DNA from 4 places in the Pantoea sp. Lu_F5_004 genome. Region 2 is predicted to be linked to each of the others. Evidence: predicted binding sites of a transcription regulator. Region 2 holds the regulator's gene; each other region holds the start of a gene.
The links. Region 2 encodes PhoB, which activates phosphate uptake and scavenging genes when phosphate is short. Its sites were predicted from a motif close to CTGTCATAAAACTGNCNNAT; they were not measured.
Positions count from the first base shown of each region.

Region 1: pstS (phosphate ABC transporter substrate-binding protein PstS) is a predicted target of PhoB. The motif match lies at 3,668-3,687, and genes of this name have one in related genera.
Region 3: pitA (inorganic phosphate transporter PitA) is a predicted target of PhoB. The motif match lies at 5,048-5,067, and genes of this name have one in related genera.
Region 4: glpT (glycerol-3-phosphate transporter) is a predicted target of PhoB. The motif match lies at 6,119-6,138, and genes of this name have one in related genera.

Region 1 covers NZ_CP194946.1:48,400-56,165, reverse strand. The annotation lists gene ACR8BN_RS00260 (F0F1 ATP synthase subunit epsilon) at 1-112, shown strand, start outside; gene glmU (bifunctional UDP-N-acetylglucosamine diphosphorylase/glucosamine-1-phosphate N-acetyltransferase GlmU) at 273-1,643, shown strand; gene glmS (glutamine--fructose-6-phosphate transaminase (isomerizing)) at 1,798-3,627, shown strand; gene pstS (phosphate ABC transporter substrate-binding protein PstS) at 3,793-4,836, shown strand; gene pstC (phosphate ABC transporter permease PstC) at 4,924-5,886, shown strand; gene pstA (phosphate ABC transporter permease PstA) at 5,883-6,773, shown strand; gene pstB (phosphate ABC transporter ATP-binding protein PstB) at 6,818-7,591, shown strand; gene phoU (phosphate signaling complex protein PhoU) at 7,609-7,766, shown strand, end outside.
Region 2 covers NZ_CP194946.1:3,123,676-3,131,441, forward strand. The annotation lists gene ACR8BN_RS14625 (cobalamin-independent methionine synthase II family protein) at 1-185, opposite strand, end outside; gene ACR8BN_RS14630 (PstS family phosphate ABC transporter substrate-binding protein) at 351-1,271, opposite strand; gene phoR (phosphate regulon sensor histidine kinase PhoR) at 1,291-2,604, opposite strand; gene phoB (phosphate response regulator transcription factor PhoB) at 2,619-3,308, opposite strand; gene sbcD (exonuclease subunit SbcD) at 3,506-4,705, shown strand; gene ACR8BN_RS14650 (AAA family ATPase) at 4,702-7,766, shown strand, end outside.
Region 3 covers NZ_CP194946.1:308,974-316,739, forward strand. The annotation lists gene ACR8BN_RS01435 (hypothetical protein) at 1-684, shown strand, start outside; gene ACR8BN_RS01440 (hypothetical protein) at 717-1,283, shown strand; gene uspA (universal stress protein UspA) at 2,166-2,603, opposite strand; gene uspB (universal stress protein UspB) at 3,019-3,354, shown strand; gene pitA (inorganic phosphate transporter PitA) at 3,394-4,896, opposite strand; gene ACR8BN_RS01460 (NAD(P)/FAD-dependent oxidoreductase) at 5,140-6,324, shown strand; gene ACR8BN_RS01465 (aldo/keto reductase) at 6,332-7,318, opposite strand; gene ACR8BN_RS01470 (hypothetical protein) at 7,611-7,766, shown strand, end outside.
Region 4 covers NZ_CP194946.1:3,945,757-3,953,522, forward strand. The annotation lists gene ACR8BN_RS18285 (dienelactone hydrolase family protein) at 1-575, shown strand, start outside; gene metE (5-methyltetrahydropteroyltriglutamate--homocysteine S-methyltransferase) at 631-2,901, opposite strand; gene metR (HTH-type transcriptional regulator MetR) at 3,046-3,972, shown strand; gene ACR8BN_RS18300 (DUF1456 family protein) at 4,056-4,535, shown strand; gene ACR8BN_RS18305 (carboxylate/amino acid/amine transporter) at 5,046-5,909, opposite strand; gene glpT (glycerol-3-phosphate transporter) at 6,284-7,624, shown strand; gene yigL (sugar/pyridoxal phosphate phosphatase YigL) at 7,673-7,766, opposite strand, start outside.

The sequences.
Region 1 (7,766 bases), 1.0 Mb from region 2:
AGACCATATGAACAGCAGCCACGGCGACGTGGACTATGCTCAGGCCTCTGCCGAGCTGGCGAAAGCCATTGCTAAACTGCGCGTGATCGAACTGACCAAAAAAGCGATGTAATCCAGCTTTATGCGTCATGAAATGCCAGCCCTCGGGCTGGCATTTTTTTTGTCTGCTGCGCCTGATCTGCCTGTCCGCCTAATTTCGGCCTGAGAAAAATGTAGTAATCTCAATCCCAAACCGTTTTACTTTCACCCGTAAAAATTCACTCAGGATAGTTATGTCTAACAGTGCGATGAGTGTGGTGATCCTTGCTGCTGGCAAGGGCACCCGTATGTATTCCGATCTGCCTAAAGTTCTGCATACGCTGGCAGGCAAACCCATGGTTCAGCATGTGATTGACGCGGCTAAGGGGCTGGGTGCACAGCAGGTTCATCTGGTTTATGGTCACGGCGGCGATCGCCTGAAGGCGACCCTCACTGACAGCACGCTCAACTGGGTGCTGCAGGCCGAGCAGCTCGGCACTGGCCATGCGATGCAGCAGGCAGCGCCCGCATTCGCTGATGATGAAGATATCATGATGCTTTACGGCGACGTGCCGCTCATCTCTCAGGCGACACTACAGCGACTGCGCGAAGCCAAACCGCAGGGCGGCATTGGCTTACTTACCGTGGTACTGGACGACCCAACCGGTTATGGCCGCATTGTGCGTGAGAACGACACCATCACCGGTATTATCGAACAGAAAGATGCCAGCCCGGCACAGCTCACCATTAAAGAGATTAACACCGGCATTCTGATCGCCAACGGCGGCGATTTAAAACGCTGGCTGGCGCAGCTCACCAACAATAATGCGCAGGGTGAGTATTACATCACCGATATTATCGCGCTGGCGCATCAGGAAGGTCGTGTGATCAACGCGGTTCATCCTGCACGCATCAGTGAAACTGATGGCGTCAATAACCGGCTGCAGCTGGCGACATTAGAGCGCACTTACCAGGCTGAACAGGCGGAAAAACTGCTGCTGGCTGGCGTGATGCTGCGCGATCCGGCCCGTTTTGACCTGCGCGGGACGCTGACGCACGGGCGGGATGTTGAAATTGACACCAACGTCATTATTGAAGGCCAGGTCACGCTGGGTGCACGCGTCAGAATCGGCGCAGGCTGCATTATCAAAAACAGCGTGATTGGAGATGACTGTGAAATCAGTCCCTATTCGGTGATCGAGGATGCGAATCTCGCCACTGCCTGCACCGTCGGACCTTTTGCCCGTCTGCGTCCTGGCAGCGAACTGGCCGATGCCGCCCACGTGGGCAACTTCGTCGAAATGAAGAAAGCGCGTCTGGGCAGAGGATCGAAAGCGGGGCACCTCTCCTATCTCGGTGATGCGGAGATTGGCGACAACGTAAATATCGGTGCAGGCACCATTACCTGCAACTACGACGGTGCGAACAAATTCAAAACCGTGATTGGCGATGATGTGTTTGTGGGCTCAGATACCCAGCTGGTGGCGCCGGTCAGCATCGCGGCAGGGACCACCATTGCGGCGGGCACGACCATCATGAAAGATGTGACCCAGGCCGGTCTGGTCTATAACCGTAAAGAGCAGAATCATAAAGCGGACTGGCAGCGTCCGGTGAAGAAAAAATAAATTTTTAACGGCCCGCTTTAATGCGGGCCGATGCAGTGCAGTGCCAAAACTATAATCCCCACTCTCTACAAGGCTCGGGGAACCGGCAAAGCCGGATATCAGGTCGCATGACAACAGAAGTGGCGAAAAGCCATGTAGTCAGGAAAACATCATTATGTGTGGAATTGTTGGTGCAGTAGCGCAACGTGATATCGCAGAGATTCTGCTGGAAGGTCTGCGTCGTCTTGAATATCGCGGATATGATTCGGCCGGTCTGGCCGTGGTCGATCGTCAGGGGCACGTCACGCGCCTGCGGCGTTTAGGGAAAGTGCAGAAACTGGCGGAAGCCGCTGAGCAGCAACCGCTGATTGGTGGCACCGGCATCGCGCACACGCGCTGGGCTACCCATGGCGAACCGTCGGAAGCGAACGCGCATCCGCACGTCTCAGAGCACATCATCATCGTGCACAACGGCATCATTGAAAACCATGAGCCATTGCGCGCTGAACTGATCGCGCGCGGTTACGTCTTTGCCTCTGAAACGGACACCGAAGTGGTGGCGCATCTGGTTCACTGGGAGCAGAAGCAGGGCGGTTCGCTGCGTGAAGTGGTGCTGCGTGTGATTCCGCAGCTGCGCGGTGCCTATGGCATGGTGATCATGGACAGCCGCGATCCGTCACTGCTGGTGGCGGCCCGTTCCGGTAGCCCACTGGTGATTGGTCGTGGCATGGGCGAAAACTTTATCGCCTCGGATCAGCTGGCTCTGCTGCCGGTGACCCGTCGGTTCATCTATCTGGAAGAGGGTGATATCGCCGAGATCAGCCGTCGCGATGTCACGGTGATCGACCGTGAAGGCAACACCGTGACCCGTGCCGAGATCGAATCGAACCTGCAATATGACGCCGGTGACAAAGGCATTTACCGTCACTACATGCAGAAAGAGATCTACGAACAGCCCATGGCGCTGAAAAGTACCCTGAGCGGTCGGTTCAGCCAGGGTCAGGTTGATCTCAGCGAACTGGGCGCGGGCGCAGAAGCGCTGCTGAGCCAGGTTGAGCATATCCAGATTATCGCCTGCGGCACCTCCTATAACTCCGGCATGGTGTCACGCTACTGGTTTGAGTCGCTGGCAAACCTGCCCTGTGATGTCGAGATTGCCTCGGAGTTCCGCTATCGCAAATCAGCCGTTCGCAAAAACAGCCTGCTGATCACCCTGTCGCAGTCGGGTGAAACGGCAGATACCCTGGCGGCGCTGCGTCTCTCTAAAGAGCTGGGCTACCTGGGCTCGCTGGCGGTCTGCAACGTGGCCGGTTCGTCACTGGTGCGGGAATCTGACCTGGCACTGATGACCAAAGCGGGCACCGAAATTGGCGTCGCCTCTACCAAAGCGTTCACCACCCAGTTAGCGGTGCTGCTGATGCTGGTGGCGAAACTGGGCCGTCTGAAAGGGATGTCTGCCGAGACTGAACATGAGATCGTTCATGCACTGCAGGCGTTGCCGAACCGGATTGAGCAGATGCTGGCGCAGGATAAGCTGATTGAAAATCTGGCAGAAGGCTTCTCTGACAAGCATCACGCACTGTTCCTGGGTCGTGGCGATCAATATCCGATTGCCATGGAAGGGGCGCTGAAGCTCAAGGAGATCTCCTACATTCATGCGGAAGCCTACGCCGCAGGCGAGCTGAAACATGGCCCGCTGGCGCTGATTGATGCGGACATGCCGGTGATCGTGGTGGCACCTAACAACGAACTGCTGGAGAAGCTCAAATCCAACATCGAAGAGGTACGCGCACGCGGTGGCCTGCTTTATGTCTTTGCCGATCAGGATGCGGGCTTCAGCGACAGTGACGGAATGAAGATTATCCCGTTGCCGCATGTCGAAGAGGTCATTGCGCCCATCTTCTACACGGTGCCGCTACAGCTACTCTCCTATCACGTCGCCCTGATCAAAGGGACCGACGTCGATCAGCCACGTAACCTGGCAAAATCGGTTACTGTGGAATAACCGGGTGGGCCCCGTCGCGGGCCCACTTTGCTCCGGCCCTTTGTCATATAACTGTCATATTTCGTACATTTCACTGTCATCAAACTGTCCTATTTTCCCTCCTGCAGCAATCACAGATTCTTACTAAAACGGCCCCAAGCCTGACTTTTCTCCCCTGGAGGGAATATGACACTGATGCGTAGCACCGTAGCCCGAATCCTCGCCACCACCTTCGCCGTAAGCGCGGTATCTGCTTTTGCGGCAACCGATCTCACTGGCGCAGGCGGGACGTTCCCGGCGCCGGTTTATGCCAAGTGGGCAGCAGAATATCAAAAAGCCACCGGTAGCAAAGTTAACTACCAGGGTATCGGTTCATCTGGCGGCGTGAAACAGATCATCGCCAAAACCGTCGATTTCGGTGCATCCGATGCGCCAATGAAAGATGAAGATCTGCAGAAAAATGGCCTGTTCCAGTTCCCGACCGTGATCGGTGGCGTGGTACTGGCGGTTAACCTGCCGGGTATCAAGTCAGGTCAGCTGACGCTGGATGGCAAAACCGTCGGTGATATCTACCTTGGCACCATCAAAAAGTGGAACGACCCGGCGATTGCCAAACTTAACCCAGGCGTGAAACTGCCAGAGACCAACATCAACGTGGTACGTCGCGCTGATGGTTCAGGCACCTCGTTCGTCTTCACCAGCTATCTGGCGAAAGTGAACCCGGACTGGAACAGCAAAATTGGTAAAGGTAACACCGTTAACTGGCCGGTCGGTCTGGGCGGTAAAGGCAACGACGGCGTCGCCGCCTTTGTTCAGCGTCTGCCGGGTTCAATCGGCTACGTGGAGTACGCCTACGCTAAACAGAACAACCTGACCTACACCAAACTGATCGATGCTGATGGCAAAGCGGTTGCCCCAAGCGAAACCAGCTTCAGTAATGCCGCGAAAGGCGCTGACTGGAGTAAATCGTTCGCGCAGGATCTGACCTTCCAGAAGGGCGCTGATGCCTGGCCAATCTCGTCAACCACCTTTATTCTGATCTACAAAGATCAGGCTAATGCGGCCAAAGGCGCTGAAGTACTGAAATTCTTCGACTGGGCTTACAAAAGCGGCAGCAAAACCGCCACAGCGCTGGATTATGCTGCGCTGCCAGAGAGCGTGACTGAACAGATTCGCGCCGCCTGGAAAGCCAACATCAAAGACAGTTCTGGTAAAGCGCTTTATCAGTAATTGACCGACCCTGACCGGACAGCAGTCCGGTCAGACTCAACGGGCGGCGTCATGCCGTCCTGATAACTTCTGAAGACTGAGACTTCTATGGCTGCAACGAAGCCGGCATTCAAAGCCCCAGGCAAACAAGGTGACAGAATTTTTGGCGCGCTGGTCAGGCTGGCTGCGCTGATTGTCCTGTTACTGATGGGCGGCATTATTGTCTCCCTGATCATCTCCTCGTGGCCCAGCATCCAGAAGTTTGGTTTCGCCTTTTTGTGGACCAAAACCTGGGATGCGCCCAACGAACAATTTGGTGCACTGGTACCGATCTACGGCACCCTTGTGACCTCCATTATTGCCCTGATTATCGCAGTACCGGTGAGTTTTGGTATCGCGCTGTTCCTGACCGAACTTGCGCCAGGCTGGCTGCGTCGCCCGCTGGGCACCGCCATTGAGCTGCTGGCGGCCATTCCCAGTATTGTTTATGGCATGTGGGGTTTGTTTGTTTTCGCGCCGCTGTTTGCCGAATACTTCCAGACACCGGTCAATGACGTGCTATCGGGCATTCCGATTGTCGGCGAGCTTTTCTCCGGCCCCGCTTTCGGTATCGGCATCCTTGCGGCGGGTGTGATTCTGGCGATCATGATCATCCCTTACATCGCCTCGGTCATGCGCGACGTCTTTGAGCAGACCCCGGTGATGATGAAAGAGTCAGCCTACGGCATCGGCTGCACCACCTGGGAAGTGATCTGGCGCATCGTACTGCCCTTTACCAAAAATGGCGTGATTGGCGGCGTGATGCTCGGACTGGGTCGTGCGCTGGGTGAAACCATGGCGGTGACTTTTATTATCGGCAACACCTACCAGCTCGACAGCCCGTCGCTGTTTATGCCGGGTAACAGCATCACCTCGGCGCTGGCCAACGAGTTCGCTGAAGCCGAATCGGGCGTGCATGTCGCCGCGCTGATGGAGCTGGGACTGATCCTGTTTGTGATTACCTTTATCGTGCTGGCGATTTCAAAGCTGATGATTATGCGGCTGGCGAAAAGTGAAGGAGCTCGCTCATGACCACAATTGAAATTCAGGCGCGCGCCGAACTGGACGCATCACGCCGCAAAATGCAGTCCTGGCGCAGCACTAAAAATAAAATTGCGCTGACGCTGTCGCTGCTGACCATGGCTTTTGGCCTGTTCTGGCTGGTGTGGATCCTGTTCACCACCGTATCGCGCGGCGTGGATGGGCTCTCCTGGTCACTGTTCACCGAATCAACGCCGCCACCCAATACTGCGGGCGGCGGGCTGGCTAACGCCCTGGCGGGCAGCGGATTACTGATTTTCTGGTCTACCTTCTTCGGCACACCGCTGGGCATCATGGCGGGTATCTATCTGGCGGAATATGGGCGCAAGTCGCCACTGGCAGAAGTGATCCGCTTTATTAACGACATTCTGCTTTCGGCACCCTCGATTGTGGTCGGCCTGTTCGTCTACACCCTTGTGGTGTCGCAGATGCAGCACTTCTCCGGCTGGGCCGGGGTGATTGCGCTGGCGCTGCTGCAGGTGCCGATTGTGATTCGTACCACCGAAAATATGATGCGACTGGTGCCAGACAGCATGCGTGAAGCGGCTTACGCGCTGGGTACGCCCAAGTGGAAGATGATCGCGTCTATCACCCTGAAAGCGTCGGTCTCCGGCATCATCACGGGTGTGCTGCTGGCGATTGCCCGCATTGCAGGTGAAACGGCACCGCTGCTGTTTACGGCGCTCTCGAACCAGTTCTGGAGCACCGACATGATGCAGCCGCTGGCGAACCTGCCGGTCACCATCTTTAAGTTCGCCATGAGCCCGTTCGCAGAATGGCAGAGCCTGGCCTGGGCGGGCGTGCTGATTATTACCCTGTGCGTGCTGGTGCTGAACATCGTGGCGCGGGTGATTTTCGCCAAAGGTAAACACGGTTAATTTCCGGCGCGGCCCTGTGCGGCGCCGTATAAGAGAGATGAATTATGAGTATCGCGACAGCATCAGCCGATAAAATTCAGGTCCGTAATCTGAACTTCTATTACGGCAAATATCATGCGCTGAAGAACATCAATCTGGATATCGCTAAGAATCAGGTGACCGCGTTTATCGGGCCATCGGGCTGTGGTAAGTCGACCCTGCTGCGGACCTTCAACAAAATGTACTCGCTCTATCCTGACCAGCGGGCTGAAGGGGACATTCTGCTGGATGGCGAAAATATTCTGGCGACTCAGCAGGATATCGCGCTGCTGCGCGCCCGGGTCGGCATGGTGTTTCAGAAGCCTACGCCGTTCCCGATGTCGATCTATGACAACATCGCCTTCGGCGTTCGCCTGTTTGAAAAGCTGTCGCGTGCCGATATGGATGCGCGCGTACAGTGGGCACTGACCAAGGCGGCGCTGTGGAATGAAACCAAAGACAAGCTGCATCAGAGCGGTTACAGTCTCTCCGGCGGCCAGCAGCAGCGGCTGTGCATTGCCCGCGGTATCGCGATTCGCCCGGAAGTGTTATTGCTGGATGAGCCCTGCTCTGCGCTTGATCCTATCTCCACCGGCCGTATTGAGGAGCTGATCACCGAGCTGAAACAGGATTACACCGTGGTGATCGTGACGCACAACATGCAACAGGCTGCACGCTGCTCTGACCATACGGCTTTCATGTATCTGGGCGAACTGATTGAGTTCAGCGATACCGACACGCTGTTCACTAAACCCGCCCAGAAGCAAACCGAAGATTATATAACTGGCCGCTACGGCTGATCTGACAGGAGATCGACATGGATAATCTTAATCTGAATAAGCACATCTCCGGTCAGTTCAATGCCGAGCTGGAGCATATCCGTACCCAGGTGATGATTATGGGCGGTATGGTCGAGCAGCAGCTGACTGATGCGATTACCGCCATGCATAATCTGGATGGCGAACTGGCGCAGCG
Region 2 (7,766 bases):
ACCACTTTCAGGCCGTTTTCCCGCTGTTTCGCCACCACATCGCAAATCGCCTCATCTTCAATCTGGCGCAGGGCAGCCGCATCAATCTCTCCGGCTGCAAACTGTTCGCGCGCCTGCTTAATGGCGGCGGGACGCAGAAAGCTGCCAACGGTATCGGCACGGAACGGGGCGGTTTCTCTTTGCATGATCACTCCTGTCTCCCCTGCCGGTAATGACGGCAGGAAATAGTTGCATCCTGATATAAATAGCCATCTGGATGGCTACACGTCTGAATACAGAGTGGCATGAGCGGCTTTCTTCTGCAACTGAAGAAAATTCAGTGATGTTGAAAAAAATTCACTTTCGGGGGGTTAACGCAGCGCGGCGCGCGCCTGCGTCATCTGACTGTCAGAGAGCGGCAGATAGCCCGCTTCGCTGACCCGCCGCTGTCCCTGTGCTGAAAGTACCTGCTGCAGAAACGCGGCCACCAGCGGCGGCAAAGGTTTGCCGGGCGCTTTATTCACATAGAGATAGAGCGGGCGCGCCCAGGGATAGCGGCCACTGCGGATGGCATCGGCATCCGGGGTAATCGCCTGCCCCTGATCATTCATCACCGCCAGCATTTTTACGCCGCTGAGATGAAAGCCAAAACTGGCGTAGCCGATGCTGCGTGAATTACCGGCCACCGCCTGCACTACTGCGGCCGAACCGGGAAACTCCGCCACGTCGCTGCGAAAATCACCTTTGCACAGCGCCTGCTGCTTGAAGAAACCCCAGGTGCCGGAGGCGGAGTTACGTCCATAGCGCTGAATCGGCCGTTTGCTCCACTGCGCGCCGGTTAAGCCGAGATCGCCCCAGCGCAGCGGCACGCTGTGTGCGCCACACAGACGGGTAATCGAGAAGATGGCGTCGAGCTGACGCGGTTCAATCTGCTGCAGCGGATTGCGCTGATTCACCACCACCACCAGCGCATCCATAGCCACCGGAACCGCCAGCGGCGGATAGCCGTAGCGCGCCTCAAAGGCCTGGCGTTCATCTGCCTGCATCGGGCGGCTCATCGGACCGAGTTGTGCTGCACCTGCCGCCAGCGCGGTCGGCGCAGTAGAAGAGCCGGAGGCCTGAACCTGGACATTGACGCCCGGTGCCTGGCGACTGAAATCTTCGCCCCACAGCGTCATCAGATAGCCCAGCGTATCCGATCCGACGCTGCTGAGATTGCCGGAGAGCGCGCCGGGCTGAGCCAGTGCCAGGCCCGGCAGCAGAGTAATGATCAACAAAAGAAGGATGCGCATCAGGGAGATCCGGCAGCAATTAATGAACGGCATTCTCCTGCATCACGCTGCTGACAATCAACCTCGCTGGCAGCGTAAAGGTAAAACAGGTCTCCTTGTGCGGCACGCTGGTGATATCGAGCCGGGCGTTATGGTGGCTCAGAGCATGTTTCACTATCGCCAGTCCCAGCCCGCTGCCGCCGGTCGCACGCGAACGGGCTTTATCGACCCGGTAGAAACGCTCGGTAAGACGCGGAATATGTTCTGAGGCGATGCCCGGCCCGTTATCGCACACCCGGAAAATGGCCCCCTGTTTGCCGCGCAGCCAGCTGATATCAATTCGCGTGCCATACGGTGTGTGGTTTACCGCGTTGTAAACCAGATTGGAGATGGCGCTGCGCAGCTGTTCATCGTTGCCGAACACTTTCAGATGGGGATCGGTATGGAAATGGATGTCGTGACGGCCGCCACTCAGCGTTGCCGCCTCATGCTGCAGCAGTTTCAGCATCACCGGCACATCGACCTTCTCTTTCAGATCGATTGCGGGCGCGGCTTCAATGCGCGACAGCGTAAGCAGCTGTTTGACCAGGCTGTCCATGCGGCGCGTCTGCTCCGACATGGTGTGCAGCGCTTTGCTGCGCGAAGGCTCGCTCATCACCGAGTCGTTCATCATCTCCAGGTAGCCCTGCAGCACCGTGAGCGGTGTGCGCAATTCATGGCTGACGTTGGCAAAGAAGTTGCGGCGCGCCCCTTCTAGCTGATGCATCTGCGTGACATCACGCGCCACCAGCAGCCACTGCCCTTCGCTGTAGGGCATGACGCGGAACTCCATGTGAAGTTTGTTGTTCAGCACCAGCGTCAGCGGCTTGTCGAAATCGCGCTGGCGAAGATAGCGGGAGAACTCCGGATAACGGAGCAGATTGAGGATGTTCTGGCCATTATCTTCCGGCCAGCGCAGACCCAGGTGCTGCTGCGCCAGGCCGTTACACCAGAAAATGGTGCCCTCTTCGGTAGTCAGGATCACCGCATCCGGCAGCGACTCGGCACCGCTGCGGAAACGCTTAATCAGATTGCCCAGTTCACGCCGTCGCCGCCGGTTGCGGAGCTGCATCTGGTAAAGACCATAAAACAGCGGTTCCCAGCTGGCACGCCCGGCCGGTGGCGTCATGGTGCGGTCGAGCCACAGCCAGTGCGACAGCCGCATCAGATTGTGAAAATGCCACAACAGCACCGTCAGCACGCTCAGTAGCAGCCACCAGGGCAGACCGCCGAACAGCAGGCCCAGCAGCACTGCGGGCAGACAGACCAGCAGCAGTTCTGTCAGTAATCTCTTCCAGGAGAGGCGTTCCAGCACGGTTAAGGCTCCGTTTAGTAGCGGGCAGAGAAACGATACCCTGTTCCGCGAACGGTTTGTACCATGCGATCGTGGCCGGACACTTCCAGCGCTTTACGTAAACGGCGGATGTGAACATCGACAGTACGATCTTCCACATACACATTGGTGCCCCAGACGTGGTTCAGCAGCTGTTCGCGGCTGTAAACGCGTTCCGGGTGGGTCATAAAGAAGTGCAGCAGCTTATATTCGGTGGGGCCCATCTCCAGCGGCGTGGTTTCGGACATCACGCGATGTGAGGAGGGATCCAGACTCAGCCCCTGCATCTCAATCACCTCTTCCACGGCCATCGGCGAAATACGGCGCATCACCGCTTTGATTCTCGCCATCAGCTCTTTAGGTGAAAAGGGTTTGGTAATGTAATCATCGGCACCTACTTCCAGGCCGCGCACCCGATCCTCCTCTTCGCCGCGCGCGGTGAGCATCATCACCGGGATATCGCGGGTCATCGCCTCGCGTTTCAGGTGCTTGATAAACTGAATACCGCTGCCACCGGGTAACATCCAGTCCAGCAAAATCAGATCGGGCCAGGGTTCAATCAGCTTGCCAACGGCGCTGTCATAATCTTCCGCCTCGATTGGCTGATAGTCGTTCTGCTCCAGAACAAAACACAACATTTCACGGATGGGGGCTTCATCCTCCACAACCAAAATGCGCTTAGCCATTATTACTCCTGCTGATTATGACGGATGTCACTGAGATTCGCGGCGCCATTATGCGTCAGATTTGTGACACTTTTATGAAAAACATAACCTGCCTGTAACCTCACTGGTAATCATTTATGACAGCGCAGCGACAATTTTTTGCTTTGGCCGCAGAGCCAGTATAATCGCCGGGCGAATCACAACGGCAGGGACTCATCATGCGCATCATTCATACTGCGGACTGGCATCTGGGGCAGTTCTTCTACAACAAAAGTCGGGCAGCCGAACATCAGGCGTTTCTCGACTGGCTGTTGATCCAGATTGAACAGCATCAGGTGGATGCGTTGATCATCGCAGGCGATCTGTTTGATACCGGTACACCGCCCAGCTACGCCCGCGAGATGTTCAACCGCTTTGTGGTGGCGCTGCAGCCCAGCGGCTGTCAGCTGATTGTGCTGGCGGGCAACCACGATTCCGTTGCTACGCTGAATGAGTCGCGTGAGCTGCTCGCCTGCCTCAATACCCGGGTGATCGCCACCCCGCAGGAGAAGGATGATGTGCTGCTGCTCAACACCCGCCAGGGCGAGCCGGGCGCGCTGCTGTGTGCGATTCCCTATCTGCGGCCGCGCGATATTCTGCGCAGCCGGGCGGGTCAGTCGGGACGCGACAAGCAGACCTCGCTGCTGGAAGCGATCGCCCACCACTATCATCAGCGTTTCACTGCCGCCCAGGCGCTGGGCCATGCACTGCCGATTATCGCCACCGGCCATCTCACCACCGTCGGCGTCAGCCAGAGCGATTCGGTGCGCGACATCTATATCGGGACGCTGGATGCCTTCCCGGCCAGCGCGTTTCCCGCGGCTGACTATATCGCACTGGGGCATATTCATCGCGCCCAGCGCGTCGCGGGCAGCGAACATATCCGCTACAGCGGCTCGCCAATTCCGCTGAGCTTTGATGAGCTGGGCACAGAAAAAAGCGTCTTCCTGCTGGAGCTCACCACCAGCGGCCTGCAATCAGTCACGCCGCTGGTGGTGCCACAGGCGCAGCCGATGCAGGTGCTGAAAGGATCGCTGGCGCAGATTGCAGAGCAGTTAAACGCCTTCAGCACGGCAGAGCAGGAGAAGCCGACCTGGCTCGACATCGAAGTCACCACCCAGGAGTACCTCAGCGATCTGCAGCGTCAGGTAGAAACCCTGACCGCCACGCTGCCGGTCGAAGTCCTGTTGCTCCGCCGCAGCCGTGAACAGCGACAACAGAGCCTGGCGCGGCTCGACAACGAAACCCTGAGTGAGCTGAAGGTGGAGGAGGTCTTTGCCCGCCGGCTGGCGCTGGATGAGGAGCTGCAACCGGCACAAATCGCCGAGATGACCACCCTGTTCCGCCAGACGCTGGCCGCCATGGAAGAGACCCAATGAAGATCCTCACGCTACGGTTCAAAAACCTCAATGCCCTGCGCGGTGAATGGTTCATCGACTTCCGCGCCGAACCTTTTGCCAGCAACGGCCTGTTCGCCATTACCGGTGCCACCGGCGCCGGTAAAACCACCCTGCTGGATGCCATCTGCCTGGCGCTCTATCACCAGACGCCGCGCCTGGGCGCGATTTCCCAGAGCCAGAATGCGCTGATGACTCGCGACTGCGCCGAATGTCTGGCCGAGGTGGAGTTTGAGATCAAAGGAGAAGCCTGGCGCGCCTTCTGGAGCCAGAACCGCGCGCGCGGCACTGCCGACGGCAAGCTACAGGCACCGCGCGTTGAGCTGGCACGCTGCGCCGACAACATCATTGTTGCCGACAAAGTTGGTGACAAGCTGAAGCTGATCGAAACCCTCTCCGGGCTCGATTTCGAAAGGTTTACCCGCTCGATGATGCTGTCACAGGGCCAGTTCGCCGCCTTTCTCAACGCCAAAGCCAGTGAGCGCGCGGAACTGCTTGAGGAGCTGACCGGCACCGAAATTTACGGTCTGATTTCCGCCGCCATCTACGAGCGCCACAAAGAGGCAAAAACCCAGCTGGATCTGCTGCGCAGCCAGGCGGGAGCGATGGCGCTGCTGGATAGCGACGCACGCGACGCGCTGCAACAGCAGCTCACCGAGCTGACCGATGCGGAACAGCGGCTCAGCGTGCACTATCAGCAGGCGCAGCAACAGCAGCAGTGGCAACAGCAGGCGCAGCAGTTACAGCAGGAAAATGCGCAGGCTGACATCGCGCTGCAGCAGGCCCAGGCCGCATCCCAGGCGGCAGAAGCCGATCGTCAGCGGCTGGCACGCAGCGAACCGGCTGAAAAGCTGCGGGTAAAACTGCAGCAGCGCGACGCGTTACGTACCGAACAGCAGCAGGTCGTGAGCCGCTGTCAGCAACTCACGGCGGCACAGGAGCAGGCGCAGAGCCAACAGCAGCAGCATCAGCAGCGCTACGCGGCCACCCAGCGTGCCCGCCAGCAGGCGCTGCAGGAACAGCAGCAGCAGGAGAGCCTGCTGACAGAACAGGTGCTGCCGCTGGATCAGCGGATCAGCACACTGCAGCAGCAGCTTGCAGAGCAGCAGCAGGAAAATGCCCGGCAGCAGCAGCATGCCGACCAGACACAGGCCAGCCTGGCAGAGCAGAAGCGCCAGGTTGAGGCATGGCAGCAGGCGATTGCTGAACAGCATCAGTTACGCCAGCAGCTTGCCGATCTCGCCCAATGGGGTGCTTCGCTGCCGGTGTGGCAGGAGAACTTTGCCCTGCTGGCGCAGCGTGAAGCGTCCCTGGCCGGACTGGCGCAACAGCGCGAGCAGCAGCAGCGACAGATCGCCACCCAGCAGGCGGAACAGCAGCAGCAGGCAGAACAGGCGCTGCCGCGCCAGCAGGCGGAGCAACAGGCCCGCCAGGCGCTGTCGCAGGCGGAGCAAGTACTAACTTCGCTACAGGAACAGCATCCGCCTGCCGCAGTGCGTCAGGCATTAAGCCAGTTGCAGAACAGCCGTCCGGCTCGTCAGCAACTGCTGCTGCTTTCAACCCAGTGGCAGCCGCTGCATCAGCAGCTGGGCCAGCGCCAGCAGCGGCTGGCTACGCTTGCAAAAGCGCATCAGCAGAGTGAAGCCGAACTCCAGGCGCTGCGCGAGACGTGGAAACGCGAAAAACAGCAGCTGGATGATGTCGAAAAAATCTGCGCGCTGGAGCAGCAGATTGTCGATCTCAGTGATTACCGCGCCCGGCTCGCCGCCGATCAGCCCTGTCCGCTGTGCGGCTCCTGCACGCATCCCGCCGTTGAGGCCTACAGCACGCTGGAAGTAAGTGCTAACCAGCAGCGCCGGGCTGCACTGCAACAACAAACCGAGGCATTGCGCGAAGCGGGCACGGCAAAAAGCGAACAGCTGAAACAGTCAGCCGTGCAGCAGCAGACCCTGCGCGATGAAATCGCGGAGATGCAGCAACAGCTCGATCGGCTTGAGCAGCAATGGCAGGCGCTGAGCAGTGAGCTGGCACTTACCTTCCCGCTCGCCGATCGGGATGCCTTAGCCGCGTGGGAGCAGCAGCAAAGCGAACGTGAAAGCCAGCTTGAGCAGCAGCGACAGGCGCAGGAAGCCGCCGAACAGGCGCGTCAGGCCGCAAAGGATTACCATCTTCAGCAGTCGCAGGCCTGGCAGCAGCATTTGCAGGCTGAACAGCTGGCGCAGCAGTCGCTGTCCAGCCTGCAGCAGGCGCTGGATGCGCTGCAACAGCGTCAGCAGCAGGAACAGCAGGCCATGGCGCAATTGCAGAGTCGTCTGGAGCAGCAGTTCAGTGCGCACAACCTTGCCCTGCCCGACGCTGCCCATCGCGATGCGTGGCTGACAGAACAGCAGCGGCGCTGGGAGCGCTGGCAGGAAAGTGAGCGGTTGCTCGCTAACCTGCAACCGCAGCTGTTAAAGGGGGAAACCCAGCTCACTGCCCTGCAACAGCAGGCAGAACTGGAGCAGCAGCAGCTCACTACCCGTCAGCAGCAACAAAACCAGAGCCAGACGCAGCTCAGCGAGATGCGCCGTGCCCGTCTGGCGCTGTTTGGCGATCGCGAGGTCACCCTCGCCCGTCAGCAGATGCAGGCCCGCGTTCAGCAGGCTGATGAACAACTGGCACAGCAGCTCACGGCCCTGCAACAGGCGCAGGCCGAGGTCAGTCGCCTGCAGGGTGAGCTTTCTGGGCTGGAAAATCAGCGACAGACTCTCAACAGCAGACTGGCAGAGGCGGAAAGCGCGCTGCAGCAGGCACTGGAGAGTGCCGGATTCGCGGATGAAGCCAGCCTGCGCGCGGCGCTGCTGGATGAGCAAACCGCTCTGCAACTGCGTCAGCAGCTGCAGCAACTTGATCAGCAATGCCAGCAGCAGCAGGCGCGACTGGCAGATCTGCGTCAGCGGCTCAGCGCCCATCAGCAGGCGAAACCCGCTGCGATGCCGGAATCCGCCGAAGCGCTGGCGCAGCAGCTGGAGCAGTTACGGCTGGCACTGCGCGACAACGCCAG
Region 3 (7,766 bases), 1.3 Mb from region 2:
GCATATTCATCAGTATGCGAACCATTACCCTGTAAACCGTGGGCTTATAATTATACATTTAAAGAAATTTTCAAAGGAGCATGTATGAATACAAAATATCAGGACGGACTTCATATCCTTAAAGATATTGCAGGTGATGATTTTGGTTGCACACTGGTTCGATCGTCTAAATCTGGTCATATGATCACAACATATACCAGCCTTCGTAATAATACATCTAATCGTTCTGTTTATATCCGTGTAGTCTCAGCTAGCGGTGCTCTTACTCCAGAAATTCTGGCTCCCGATGTTACTGATAATAATCAGTATGATGCTGACGTAGCACCTATTGCTAACACTGATGATTTTGTTGTCGTATGGACCAGTAATGCCGTAGGTAATGTAAGAAGAATATATGCTCGAAAATTCACTATCAACAGCAGTGGTCAGCCTGTTGCTGCTGGTACAGCTATACAGGTTAGTCAGTCTAACGGAGATTATGTCGCTCCCAGAATCGTATACAACAAAGCCATAAATAAGTTTTTTATTACATGGATTTCTATCGCGGACAAAGAAATACAATCAATTTATCTGAATAATGATAGCAGTATGAGCGAGGCTGGATATCAGGGGGAGTGGTCGCTGGAACTATCAATTCAACATATTATAGTCCTGCTCTGGATATTCATAACGACAAAGGTTTAAATATATCTTTGTTTAACGCTGGCAGTAAAATCATGGCTGCGTATAAAGGCGTGGGAGATAGTATTGTTATTTATGAATATACTTTCACAGCAGGAACTGCACCATCACCCACTACTCTACCTACATATGAAGTTAAATCACTAAAGAATTTTCATTTTGCATATGATGAAATAAATAGTAAGCTGAAAGTTGTCTACACGTTGTCTACTAATAGTAATGTTTTTGGTGACACCATAAGTTTTTTCCAGGAGTCTCTAACGGTTAATAATCCGGTTGTGCTTAATCAGAACAACCATCCATGTGCAAGACCTTTCATCAAGAGAACGCCGGTAATCGTTAATGGTACGGATAAATATCGCCACTTTGTTGTGGCGTGGGAAACTTCCAATAGTGGAACCTACTATAATGTCTTTGATAGTAATTATTCACAAATAAGCTCAGAGCAGTCAATAAATCCTGACGATAACAGTTCGGTCAAGCCACGTGTTATTTGTACTGATAATCAGATCGCTATTATTCTTGACGCAAGTAAATACAACACTCAACCTTTATCTTCTACTGGCGTCCTGTATTACGTAGCTGAAAGAACTGATTTTTAGTTATCTGTTAAAGAATATTGGAATTAAAATGGCACGCTTATTTTTCGGAGCGTGTCTTTTTTAATTTTTAGTATTCTTTTTGATTTTAAATAACACGGATTTAGATGCTTCTGTTTGGAAAAACCTCCCGATAAAATGCGAAAAATATCACTGTTGAATTAATATAGAACTGAAAAATATTTAAGTTGAGTGGTCGAGGACAACCTATGCCCTCCCGAGGTGTTTATACTAATTTTTCTGTAGTGGTTAACAGAAATTGGCTACGTTTTTTTTAAAAAATCGCCCCAGTTCATTTGTCATCAAACTACCATCACAGTGATGAGGTTTGGGTTGGCTGTAACATGCCATGATATAATTTGCTATCGCTGTACTGGCTTAGCCAAAATTAGCATATCCATTATCCGGGAGACACTCCATTTTCAGACTTCTGAAGAACTGAACCATCGAACTATTATCCCAGAAATTTCCTCTGCGACTCAGGCTTAACTTTATCTGATATCTCTACAATAAAGGTCTGAAGTTCCCGCTGGTATAGTGGCTCAGTGATACAGTGCATTAGCGGGCTTCCTCGCGCGTTCAGCCCATAGACAGTGCTATACCGGTCAGCGCAGAGTTCGAAAAAGATGACATTGCCCGGGCAACCGGTTTGCGGGAAAAGAGATTAATATCCTCTTTGATTTTAAGGCTTTTAGCCAGTTAAACTCTCATGGCTTTGAGTTTCTTTTCATCCATAATTTGCCTGTCTTCGTTGTTGGAACCAACATATCGAAAACAGGCGTATACATAATTTAAGTTATAGGCTCAAATGAATTTGTATTCATTAATGTGGCCTAGTGGCCGGCATTGGGCATAGCGCCGGCTTTTTCCGTTTAAGCGATTTAATTACTCGTCCTCTTCATCGCGCAGCGGCACAATCAGCATGTCGATATGCACGGTGTTGATTAGCTGACGGGCTGAGGACATCAGCTTGCTCCAGAAATCCTGATGATGACCACATACCACCAGGTCAACGTCATATTTCCTGATCGCATCAACCAGAACCTGGCCGAGGTCACCACTGCCGCTCAGCGTCTCACTGATCGGATAGCCCGCCGCATCTGACAACCCTTTCAGTGCTGCATGCGTTTCTTCAGAGATGCGCTTCTGCATATCCCCTAAGTTGACATCAATCAGGCCGGTATAGAGGTCTGAGTAATTCACATCAACGTGAATCAGGGAAATTCTGGCATCGTACGGACGAGCCAGCGAGACGGCCTTATCCACCAGCAACTGGCTTTCGGGAGAAAGGTCTACTGCAATCAGGATATGTTTATAAGCCATGATAAAACTCCTTTCACGAGATTAAGGATGGCATCCGGTGTTCCTGCCGCGTCACAGCTTAGCGAATCCCTTGCGCGAGCGGGCGATGAGCGCCACCAAAGTGTCTACCTGCATTGCAGGTGATGATATTGTTATGACCTGAGTATAGCCTTCTCTCACTGCAAATGCTGCTGTTGCCGCCTGGCTTATGAATAAGATCAAGGCTATGCCAGATTTACTCGCGCTGAACGAAAATCATCGTTGGAAAAAATGTAAAGAATTCTCCTACACTGAAAAAAGGCGGTCCGGTTCGCAGCCGCTCAGGGGGTCGAAAAACTTTCGCAGTCCGGTGATTCAGTGGCTGGTTTTTTCTGCAGGCGGGCTCCGTGTCAGACACGGGGTCTGTTACTGCGATTCCAGTCGGGAGGGGGAGAATATGATCAGCACTATTGCGCTTTTTTGGGCTCTTTGTGTGGTGTGTATCGTGAATATGGCGCGCTATTTTTCGTCTCTACGCGCGCTACTGGCGGTATTACGGGGTTGTGATCCGCTGCTGTATCAGTATGTCGATGGGGCGGGGTTCTTCACCTCTCACGGTCAGCCGAGCAAGCAGGTGCGACTGGTCACCTACATTTGGGCAAAACGCTATCTTGATCATCACGATGATGAATTTATCCGGCGCTGCGAGCGGGTGCGGGGGCAGTTTGTGCTGACCAGTGCGCTGTGCGGACTGGTGGTCATCAGTCTGGTGGCGCTGGCGATCTGGCATTAAAAAAGGCGACTTGCGTCGCCTTTTTTTAGCTGGCTGGTATCACACCAGTTTTAAAGCAATCCAGTAGAGCGAACCTGACAGCAGAATACAAACCGGCAGGGTGAAGATCCACGCCATGGCAATATTCTTGATGGTCCGGCTCTGCAATCCGCCACCGTCGACCAGCATGGTACCGGCCACCGATGAAGAGAGGATATGCGTGGTGGAGACGGGCATGCCGGTATAGCTGGCAACGCCAATCGACAGCGCGGCGGTCACCTGTGCTGACATTCCCTGCGCATAAGTCATGCCTTTTTTACCAATTTTCTCACCAATGGTGGTGGCAACGCGACGCCAGCCGATCATGGTGCCGATGCCCAGCGCCAGCGCCACGGCCACAATAATCCAGATTGGCGCATACTCGATGGTGCCAAGCAGGTCGCTTTTCAGCTTATTGAGGAAGCGTTTGTCATCTGGCGTGGTTTCCTGCAGACGAGCCGCTTTATCGGCGGTATCTGAGATACACAGCAGCAGGCGACGCATCTGACCGCGCTGATCAACCGTCAGCTGATCGTAGCTCTGCAGATTATTCAGCAATACCTGAGCACGCTGTACCGCCTGCAATGCGCGCGCGCTGTCACAGTGGAATTCCTGCGAGCTGGTTGCGGGCACTTCTTCCGGCGTGGGCAGCTTAGGCGGTGCCATCTGGATGATGTGCGTCAGCGCGGCGTTATGCTGCTGGTAATACTGCTCCAGGTGATTGACCGCATCGCGGGTGCGCGTGATGTCATAACCTGAGGCGTTCATATTCACCACGAACCCGGCTGGTGCCACGCCAATCAGGACCAGCATGATCAGGCCAATGCCTTTCTGACCGTCATTCGCACCGTGCGAATAGCTCACGCCAATTGCCGAAACAATCAGGGCGATACGGGTCCAGAACGGCGGCTTTTTCTTGCCGTCGATCTTCTCGCGGTCGGCAGGCGTCATATGAATACGCGCACGCTTTTTGGTATTGCTCCAGTAGCGACGCAGAATAAAGATTAGGCCGCCCGCCATCACCAGGCCGACAATCGGCGACAGGATCAGAGAAAGGAAGATGTTCAGGACTTTCGGGATATTGAGCGCGTCAACCACCGAGGTTCCGCTCATCAGGGCGTTGGTCAGACCGATACCGATAATGGCGCCGATCAGCGTATGGGAGCTGGAGGCCGGCAGACCGAGATACCAGGTGCCGAGGTTCCAGATAATCGCCGCCAGCAGCATAGAAAACACCATGGCGAGACCGTGAGCCGATCCAACATTTAACAACAGATCGGTGGGAAGCATATGAACAATAGCGTAAGCAACACTCAATCCACCGAGCAGCACGCCAAGGAAGTTGAATACACCCGCCATCACCACAGCAAGCTGGGCACGCATGGCACGCGTATAAATGACCGTCGCAACTGCGTTGGCCGTGTCGTGGAAACCGTTGATCGCTTCGTAAAACAATACAAACAGCAGGGCAAGAACCAATAACAGGCTAGTACTGAGGTCTAGACCAGCAAACAGATGTAGCATAAACGTTACGCCATTTTTGGAGGACATGAACGCGGCGCATTATCCGCGACAACGTGCTGTATGGGAAAGGAAAATATAGCGCTAATTTAACCTTTCTTCGTAAGGGTTAAGGGTAACTCAACGAAAAAGGGTTAGATATTAGACAGATACAATATGACACATTTACGGCAATTTTTTGACGCTGGCGTCTCAGTGAGCAGATCACTACAATCTGCGCCTTTCCAGTAAAGTGAGTGAGTCGTAGTGGAACAGTTTGACGTTATCATCATTGGTGCCGGAGCAGCAGGGCTGTTCTGCGCCGCCCAGGCCGGACAGCGGGGGCGCCGCGTGTTACTGCTGGATAACGGCAAAAAGCCAGGACGCAAGATTCTGATGTCTGGCGGGGGCCGCTGCAACTTCACCAATCTCTACACTGAACCGGCGGCGTATCTGTCGCACAATCCTCATTTCTGTAAATCGGCGCTGGCGCGTTATACCCAGTGGGATTTCATCGATCTGGTTAACCGCCACGGGATCGCCTGGCACGAAAAAACCCTGGGCCAGCTCTTCTGCGACGACTCCGCCCAGCAGATTGTCGATCTGCTGCTGGCCGAATGTGACAAGGGCAATGTCACCCTGCGGCTGCGCAGTGAAGTGCTCAGCGTGGCGCGCGATGAAAGCGGTTATACACTGCAACTTAACGGCAGCACGGTTCAGGCGGAGAAGCTGGTCATCGCCAGCGGCGGTCTGTCGATGCCTGGCCTGGGTGCCACGCCGTTTGGCTATAAAATAGCGGAGCAGTTCGGGCTGAGCGTCTTTCCGACGCGGGCGGCGCTGGTGCCCTTTACCCTGCACAAGCCGCTGCTGGAGCAGTTGCAGACGCTGTCAGGCGTCGCGCTGGAGACCACTATCGATGCGCAGGATGGCACCCGCTTCAAAGAGGCAATGCTGTTTACTCACCGCGGCCTCTCCGGCCCGGCGGTGTTACAAATCTCCAGCTACTGGCTACCCGGAGAATTCGTCACCATCGATCTGTCACCTGCCACGCCGCTTGAGGCGTTTCTGACGGCGCAGCGTGAAGCACATCCGAATCTCAGCCTGAAGAACAGCCTGGCGAAAATCCTGCCGAAGCGCCTGGTGGAAGTCCTGCAGGCGCTGAAGGTGGTGCCGGATATCACCCTGAAGCAGCTCAACAGCAAACAGCAAACCGAACTGGTGCAGACGCTGCACGCCTGGCGCATCCAGCCAAACGGCACCGAGGGATATCGTACTGCGGAAGTGACGCTGGGCGGCGTGGATACCACCCAGCTCTCCTCAAAAACCATGGAGGCGCGCGCGGTGCCGGGACTTTACTTTATTGGTGAAGTGGCCGATGTCGCCGGATGGCTGGGGGGATATAACTTCCAGTGGGCGTGGAGTTCCGCCTGGGCTTGCGCCCAGGCGTTGTAACGCGCGTTTACCAGCGCTGATGGACGTGAGGCGCGATCTTCTCCTGATAGATCTCTTTCAGCGCCGTCATCGTATCTGCAGAGAGCGCATCGACGTCGCTGGCGCGGGCATTGGCTTCAGCCTGTTCGCGGTCTTTCGCACCAGGAATCACCACGCTGACATCCTCGTTCATCAGGATCCAGCGCAGCGCAAACATCGCCATGGTGGTATCGCCCGTGACAAAGCGGCGAATCTCCTCAACCGCCTCCAGCGCCACCTCATAAGGCACGCCGGAAAAGGTCTCGCCTTTATCAAATGCTTCGCCATTCCGGTTAAAGGTGCGATGGTCGTCAGCGGCAAAGACGCTGTCGGCGCGCATTTTGCCGGTCAGTAAGCCTGAAGCCAGCGGCACACGGGCGATGATTGCCACATCACGGCGTTTCGCCTCACGCAGCAGCAGTTCCGCCGGACGCTGGCGGAAAATGTTGTAGATCAGCTGAATCGACGAGACGCTGGGAAATTCCAGCGCCTTCAGACCTTCCTCGACTTTCTCAACGGAAACGCCGTAATGACGGATTTTTCCGGCGGCAACCATCTCATCCATCACTGCAAACACGTCCGGGTTGTAGTAGACCTCGGTCGGCGGACAATGCAGCTGCACCAGATCCAGCGTTTCGGTTTGCAGATTTTCGCGTGAGCGTTCGATAAACGCGTTGAGGTTTTCGGCGTTGTAGCCCTCAGCGACGTGCGGCGAAAGGCGACGCCCCAGCTTGGTCGCTACAAACGGGCGCTCACCGCCGCGCTGATTCAGCACCTCTGCGATGATCTTTTCGGAGCGGCCATCGCCATAAACATCGGCGGTATCAATAAAGGTGATGCCCGCATCCAGCGCGGCGTTGAGCGCGGCTTTGGCATCCTCCATGCTTACTTCTCCCCAGGTTCCGCCAATAGCCCATGCGCCAAAGCCAATTTCGGAGACGCGCTGACCGGTACGGCCCAGTGTTCGTAGTTTCATGCAAACATTCCTCGATGCGTTTCAGACAGGGTGACAGAAAGCGGCTAACCATTGAGCTTAGCGCTTCCTGACGGAGAGGCGATTTCACGTCGTCGCAGGCCCGCCCAGTGAAAATGCGATGCGGCGACGCCAGGCTGCTGGTTACGTTGAAGATTTCAGTGAAAAACGGCTTCAGTTGTCTGGCTGCCGCTTCGCTAATTAATTGATTTTAAGAAATTTCACCCGAAATTAAACAGGCGAGAGTGTGGATTCGGTCACATACTTCAATTTTCAGGCCAATAAGTGGATCGCCATGTTTAAATTTGTTAAGTCGGTCTTTGCCAGTCCCGAGAAGTTTTTGCAGATCATGACCCGTCAGGATATCAACGATTCTATCGCTGAAGGTGAGCGCATCATTATTGATGAAAACGGCAATATCTCGGTCAACACGCTGAGCGAGGAAGTCCAT
Region 4 (7,766 bases), 820 kb from region 2:
CGCTGGAAGGCTATCTGGCGATTGCGCCTGAGCTCTATTTCCGCGAGGGCGATCCCGCTGAGTATAACGATATCCCGACGCTGTTCAGCGAGCTGGTCAGCAAAGTGCCTGACAGCCAGGTGCTGGCCGATCTCGATCATGCCGCCAACTGGGCCGCACGCAACGGCGGCGATATTCGTCGCATGGGCATTACCGGTTTTTGCTGGGGTGGCCGCATCAGCTGGCTCTACGCCGCGCATAACCCGCAACTGCGCGCCGCCGTGGCGTGGTATGGACGACTGACCGGTGAGCGTACGCTGAAGCAGCAGAAGCATCCTATTGATATTGCGGTCGATCTGAATGCGCCAGTATTAGGTTTGTATGGTGGCCAGGATGAGGGTATCCCGCTGGAGAGCGTCGAGCAGATGCGTCAGGCACTCCATGCCGCCAATGCGACCGCAGAGATCATCGTCTATCCCGAAGCGGGCCATGCCTTTAATGCTGACTATCGTGCAAGCTATCATGCTGAATCTGCCAATGATGGCTGGCAGCGGATGCTGGCCTGGTTCAGGCAGTATGGTGTTGCATCGCAGTAAATGAAAAAGGGGCGCTTATGCGCCCCTGATTTTTTCACCCACCAGACCCGATTCCCTACGCCGTTTCGCCACGCAATTTCTTCGCCGCCGTCACCATGTTCGCCAGCGCCTGACGCGTTTCCGTCCAGCCCCGTGTTTTTAAACCGCAATCCGGGTTCACCCACAGACGCGCTTCCGGAATACGTTTTGCCGCCTTCAGTAACAGTGCTTCTATCCACTCCACGCTGGGGACGTTAGGCGAATGGATGTCGTAGACGCCGGGGCCGATTTCATTCGGGTAGTCGAAGTTTTCAAACGCCTCCAGCAGATCCATGTCAGATCGCGAGGTTTCGATGGTGATCACATCGGCATCCAGCGCCGCGATAGCGTCCATAATGTCGTTGAACTCGCAGTAACACATATGGGTGTGAATCTGGGTTTCATCCCGCGCCACCGCCGCGTTCAGTCGGAAGGCCTCCACCGCCCAGTTCAGGTAGGCGGCCCACTGTGACTGATGCAGTGGCAGACCTTCACGCAGCGCAGGCTCATCAATCTGGATAATCCCGATGCCCGCATTTTCCAGATCTTCGACTTCATCACGCAGCGCCAGCGCGATCTGTTTCGCGATGGTTTCGCGTGACACATCTTCACGCGGAAATGACCAGCAGAGGATGGTTACCGGGCCGGTCAGCATCCCTTTTACCGGTTTATCGGTCAGCGACTGAGCATATCTGGCCCACTCAACGGTGATCGCCTCCGGGCGACTGATATCGCCGATAATGACAGGCGGTTTCACACAGCGTGAACCGTAGCTCTGAACCCAGCCATTCTGTGTGAAGACAAACCCCTCCAGATGTTCGCCGAAGTACTCAACCATGTCGTTACGTTCCGCTTCACCGTGCACCAGCACATCCAGCCCCAGCCGCTCCTGTTCGAGAATCGCCTGCTTAATGTGCTCCGCGATGCCGGTGCGGTAATGGTTGCTGTCGAGCCGGCCCTGTTTAAAGTCGAGGCGCAGGCCGCGAATTTCCGTGGTCTGCGGAAAAGAGCCGATGGTGGTGGTAGGCCAGGCTGGCAGATTGAAACGCTGACGCTGCAGGACCGCCCGCACCGGATAAGCGCTCTGGCGTTCGCTGTGCTGTGGGGTAATGGCCTGCAGACGCTGGCTCACCGCCGCATTATGCACGCGGCGGGAGTGAGCGCGGGCGTGTACCGGTGCGCTCCAGGCTTCCAGCGCCGTCGCATCGTTGTTGTTGAGTGCCTGACTCAGCAGCGAGAGCTCGGCACATTTCTGCAGCGCAAAGGCGAACCAGCTTTTGACTTCATCATCCAGACGGGTCTCGACGCTCAGGTCGATAGGGCTATGCAGCAGCGAGCAGGAGGAGCCAATCCACACCTGTTCACGCGCTCTGGTCAGCGGCTGCAAACGGCTGAACCAGCGGCTCAGATCGGCGCGCCAGACGTTGCGTCCGTTGATCACGCCGAGCGACAGCAGCCAGCTGGCGGGCAGTTGCTGATTCAGTTGCTGAATATCATCACCTCCATGGGCCAGATCGACATGCAGCCCCTGCACCGGCAGCGCACGAATCACATCAATGTTCTGGCCGATGCAGTCAAAATAGGTGGTCAGCAGCAGTTTGCTGTGACCCTGCAGTGCGTCATACGCCGGCTGGAAGGCTTCGCGCCACGTCTGCGGCAGCTCCAGCGCCAGAGCAGGTTCATCAATCTGTACCCATTCGATGCCGCGCTTTGCCAGTTCCGCCAGCACCTGCTGATAGACCGGCAGAATCCCCTCCAGCAGCGACAGACGTTCAAACGGCTCACCCTTCACTTTACCCAGCCACAGATACGTCACCGGCCCCAGTAGCACTGGCTTGATGTTGTGTCCCAGCGCCAGTGCCTCATCCACCTCGTCCAGCAGTTGGGTCCAGGTCAGTTTAAACGTCTGACCCTGGGTAAATTCCGGCACCATGTAGTGATAGTTGGTGTTAAACCATTTGGTCATTTCTGCCGCCGCTGCAGGCTCGCCGGTCGGCGCACGACCGCGTGCCAGGCGGAACAGGGTGTCGAGGTCCACGGTGCCGGCTTTGTTCTGATGACGCGCGGGCACGTTGCCCAGCATCAGGCTGGTGGTCAGCACATGGTCATACCAGGCGAAATCGCCGACCGGCAGCAGATCGACGCCCGCCTCTTTCTGTTGTTGCCAGTGTCGCGCACGCAGCTCACGGCCCGTCGCCAGTAACGCCTGCTGCGTGCTGTCGCCAGCCCAGTAACTCTCCAGCGCTTTTTTCAGTTCACGGCGCAGGCCAATACGGGGAAAGCCGAGGGTATGGTTCAGGATAGTCATGTGCTGTTCTCCAGATAATCTTTCACTTTGGCTTAAATGGGCAGCCAAAGATGTTTAGCCGTCCAGATGTTTACACTGCTATACTCTGCGGGTACTGTATATTGCTCAAGCGCAATATGTTCATTTTCGATGTGAAGGACTCTCATGATCGAACTCAAGCACCTGCGGACGCTTCAGGCTCTGCGCAATACGGGCTCGCTGGCGGCGGCCGCGGCCCAGCTTCATCAGACGCAATCGGCGTTGTCTCATCAGTTCAGCGATCTGGAGCAGCGACTGGGATTCCGCCTGTTCGTGCGTAAAAGTCAGCCGCTGCGCTTTACGCCGCAGGGCGATATTCTGCTGCAGCTGGCCGAGCAGGTGCTGCCGCAGATTCAGCAGGCATTGCAGGCCTGCCATGAGCCGCATCAGACCACATTACGGGTGGCGATAGAGTGCCATAGCTGCATTCAGTGGCTGACCCCCGCGCTGGATAAATTCCGCCAGAGCTGGCCGCAGGTGGTGATGGATTTCAAATCGGGCGTGACCTTTGATCCTCAACCCGCCCTGCAACAGGGTGAGCTGGATGTGGTGCTGACCTCCGATATCCTGGCGCGCTCGGGTCTGTTCTACTCCCCGATGTTTGATTATGAAGTACGTCTGGTGCTGGCAACGGATCACCCGCTGGCGCAGGTTGAGCAGATTTCGCCGGAAGATCTAGCCGATGAGGTGTTGATGATCTATCCGGTGCAGCGTCAGCGTCTGGATATCTGGCGTCACTTTCTGCAGCCCGCAGGCGTCAGTCCGGCACTGAAAAGTGTGGATAACACCCTGCTGATGATTCAGATGGTCTCGGCGCGTATGGGGATTGCCGCGCTGCCGCATTGGGTGGTGGAGAGTTTTGAGAAGCAGGGTCTGGTGGTCACCCGCACGCTGGGTGATGGCCTGTGGAGCCGTCTTTATGCGGCCGTGCGCGAAGGGGAGCAACGTCAGCCGGTGCTGGAAGCGTTTATCCGCTTTGCCCGTCAGCACGCCTGTGAGCATCTGCCTTTTGTGCGCGACGCCGCGCTGCCCGGTGCGGTGTTGCAGCGGTAATCTGGCGGGCACAAACCTGCGCGAAGGCGGGCAAAATCCCCTATAATGCGCAGCCTGTCGACTGACCACGAGAAGATTTCACCATGACTAACAATGATATTCTGCGCAGCGTGCGCTACATGCTCAACCTGAGCGATGCCAAAATGGTGGAGATTTTTGCGCTGGCGCAATGTGACGTGCCGCTGGCGGATATTCAGGCGTGGCTGAAAAAAGATGACGATGCTGCGTTCCGTGCCTGCCCCGATGTGCTGATGGGTTATTTCCTGAATGGCCTGATCTTCTACCGTCGCGGTAAAAGTGAAGATGCGCCCGCACCGTCGATTGAGCGCAAGATGACCAACAACATCTTCATGAGAAAGCTGCGTATCGCTTTTGATCTGAAAACCACCGATATTCCTGATGTACTGAAGCGCGTGAATTTTACCGTTTCACAGGCTGAGATTGGTGCGATTTTCCGCAAACCTGATCATAAGAACTACCGCGAATGCGGCGATCAGATTCTGCGTAACTTCCTGAAAGGGCTGGCGATGATTCAGCGTCCTAAGAGTGAGAAGCCTGCTTAACGTCTGTGGCTGATCGCTTCGGGTACCTGCGTGGTCAGAGTGGCGCATCTGATCGCAAAGAAAGCCTGCATCCATGCAGCACGGCCTCGCCATCCCTGGCTCGGACGCTTTGCTCCTCAGTTGCGCCACCTCTTCCCTCAAGCTTCTTCATGGCTTTTTAATCAGCAACACCAGGCCAGCGCTGGGGAGTGAAAGCGGGTCATCGGTGGAGCGTTCGTCGCAGGGGGAAAAAGCGCCGGGCGCGTTTCTGAACCATCCTGTAAGATTCCTTCACGATCGCACACGCCAACTCCATCGCGAATGCTCTACGTTTCAGCGCGCCATCCCCTCTTTCATATTCGCTCTGAGCCCCTGGTTCAACTGCGATGATGCTGTTAAGTCTCCCGGGCTGGCGCGTCTGAAGAGCGAAGCGTCCGGGCCAGGGATGGCCCGGCCGATCAACAGGGATGTGAGATTCCTTCGCGATCGGACGCGCCAGCCCGGGAGGCCGCACCCATGCAACAGCCCTGTTTATGATCGGTCACTGCGCCCCACCACCCAGCGCTTGTGCACCCACAGCGAGGCGAGGATCACCAGTGCGCCCGCAATAAAGCCTGGCCAGTGCGGTTTCTCCTGCCAGATAGCCAGATTCACCAGCAGCCCGGCAGGAACGTGCATGTTATTCATAATGCCCAGCGTACCGGCATCGACCTGGGTCGCACCATAATTCCACATAAAATAGCCCAGACCAGAAGCCGCAATGCCCAGCCAGACCAGAATGCCCCACTGCAATGAGGTGGTCGGCAACTTCTGCGGATTGCCCCAGGCACACCATGCGATCACCGCAATCAACACCGCACCCAGATAGAACCAGGAGAAGGCCGCGTGCTGCGGCATCGGGCGGGTCTCCTGCAGACGCTTATAGCCCACCATTCCCGCCGCAAAGCAGATGTTTGCCAGTTGCACTAACAGCAGACCAAACCAGAAATGATCGCTGACTTTGTCATAGCGAATAATCGCCGCACCTGCCACAGCCAGCAGTGCACTGAAGATATAGCCGATGCGCAGTGGACGACGGCTGATCAGATCGTAAATCAGCGTCACATAAAGCGGCGTCATCACCGTAAACAGCAGGAATTCCGACACGCTAAGGTAGAGATAGGCTTCAAAACTCAGCAGATACATCACGCCCAGCTGCAGCATCCCGACCAGCATGTAAAGCAACAGCGTTGAAGGGCGATGACCACGCCAGCGCAGGAAAGGTAAAAATACCAGCGCAGCCAGCGCCAGTCGCATCAGTACAGAGAACCAGCTGTCCACCTGCCCGGCAAGATATTCGCCGATCAGACTGAACGAAAAGGCCCACAGAATGGTGGTAATAATCAATAAAAACACGGTGACGACCCCGAAATTAACAGGCCGTCAGTGTAAACAATGTGCTGCCATCAGGCTGTGAAATCTGGTTGACATCTGATTACAAAACAGGCGATCAGAATGCCCATCGGAAAAGGGCTTTCGCTTCCTGACATAACTGTCTGCAGAAAGATCTTTCAGCCAGATAAAATGCGCGAAATGATCCATCACATGATCACTTCCGCTCCAGAATGTAATAAAAGTGTAACAAATGTGTCATTCATCACAGTAACGTTGCGCAACTAACACTATTCTTTGCGCGAAATGGAACATTCTGCGTCCATTTTCTTCTGCTCTTTTCCTGCCCCAACCTGCTGGGAATTAAAAACCATAATGTGCCCTGGAGGGCCTCACTGATGCTGAGCATTTTTAAACCTGCACCACGTCAGCCGCAGGTGGCGGAGGATCACGTTGATCCGCTCTACCGTCGTCTGCGCTGGCAAATTTTCATCGGGATCTTCTTTGGTTACGCCGCCTACTATCTGGTCAGAAAAAACTTCGCACTCGCCATGCCCTACCTGGTAGAGCAGGGTTTTTCACGTGGCGATCTCGGTTTTGCCTTATCCGGGATATCTATCGCCTACGGCTTTTCAAAATTCATCATGGGATCGGTCTCTGACCGCTCAAACCCGCGCGTCTTCTTACCGGCAGGCCTGATTCTGGCCGCGACAGTGATGCTGATTATGGGATTCGTGCCCTGGGCCACCTCCAGCATCATGGTGATGTTCGTGCTGCTGTTTATCTGCGGCTGGTTCCAGGGCATGGGCTGGCCACCTTGTGGACGTACCATGGTTCACTGGTGGTCGCAGAAGGAGCGCGGCAGGATCGTTTCGGTCTGGAACTGCGCCCATAATGTCGGCGGCGGTATTCCGCCTCTGCTGTTCCTGCTCGGTATGGCGTGGTTCAACGACTGGAAAGCGGCTCTCTATATGCCGGCGTTTGGCGCCATCGCCATTGCTATTCTGGCCTTTGCGCTGATGCGCGATACGCCGCAATCCTGTGGTCTGCCACCGATTGAAGAGTACAAAAACGACTATCCGCCCGACTACGATGCCAGCCACGAAGAGGAGCTGACGGCTAAACAGATCTTCATGAAATATGTACTGCCGAACAAGCTGCTGTGGTACATCGCGCTGGCCAACGTATTTGTTTATCTGCTGCGCTACGGCATTCTCGACTGGTCGCCGACCTATCTCAGAGAAGTAAAACACTTCACGCTGGATAAATCGTCGTGGGCTTACTTCCTGTATGAGTATGCGGGGATCCCCGGGACGCTGCTGTGCGGCTGGATGTCGGACAAAGTGTTCCGCGGTAATCGCGGTGCGACCGGGGTGTTCTTTATGACGCTGGTAACCATCGCGACCGTGATCTACTGGCTCAACCCGGCGGGCAATCCTGGCGTCGATATGGCCTGTATGATTGTGATTGGCTTCCTGATCTACGGTCCGGTGATGCTGATTGGTCTGCACGCGCTGGAGCTGGCGCCGAAAAAAGCGGCGGGGACGGCGGCGGGCTTCACCGGCCTGTTCGGCTATCTGGGTGGATCGGTGGCAGCCAGCGCCATTGTCGGTTACACCGTCGATTACTTCGGCTGGGACGGCGGCTTCATGGTGATGATTGCTGGCTGTGTGCTGGCGGTTATCCTGCTGTTACTGACCATGGTCAGCGAACACAAACACAAAAAGACCTCTGCCTGACGGCAATAAAAAAGGGCCGGATGTCCGGCTCTTTTTTACGCAGACGGCTTAAGCAAGATAGAGCGTGCGCAGCGTCTGCGGCACGGCATCATCGGCATTTGAACCGATCACATCCAGCTCCGGCAGCGTATCTTTCAACCGC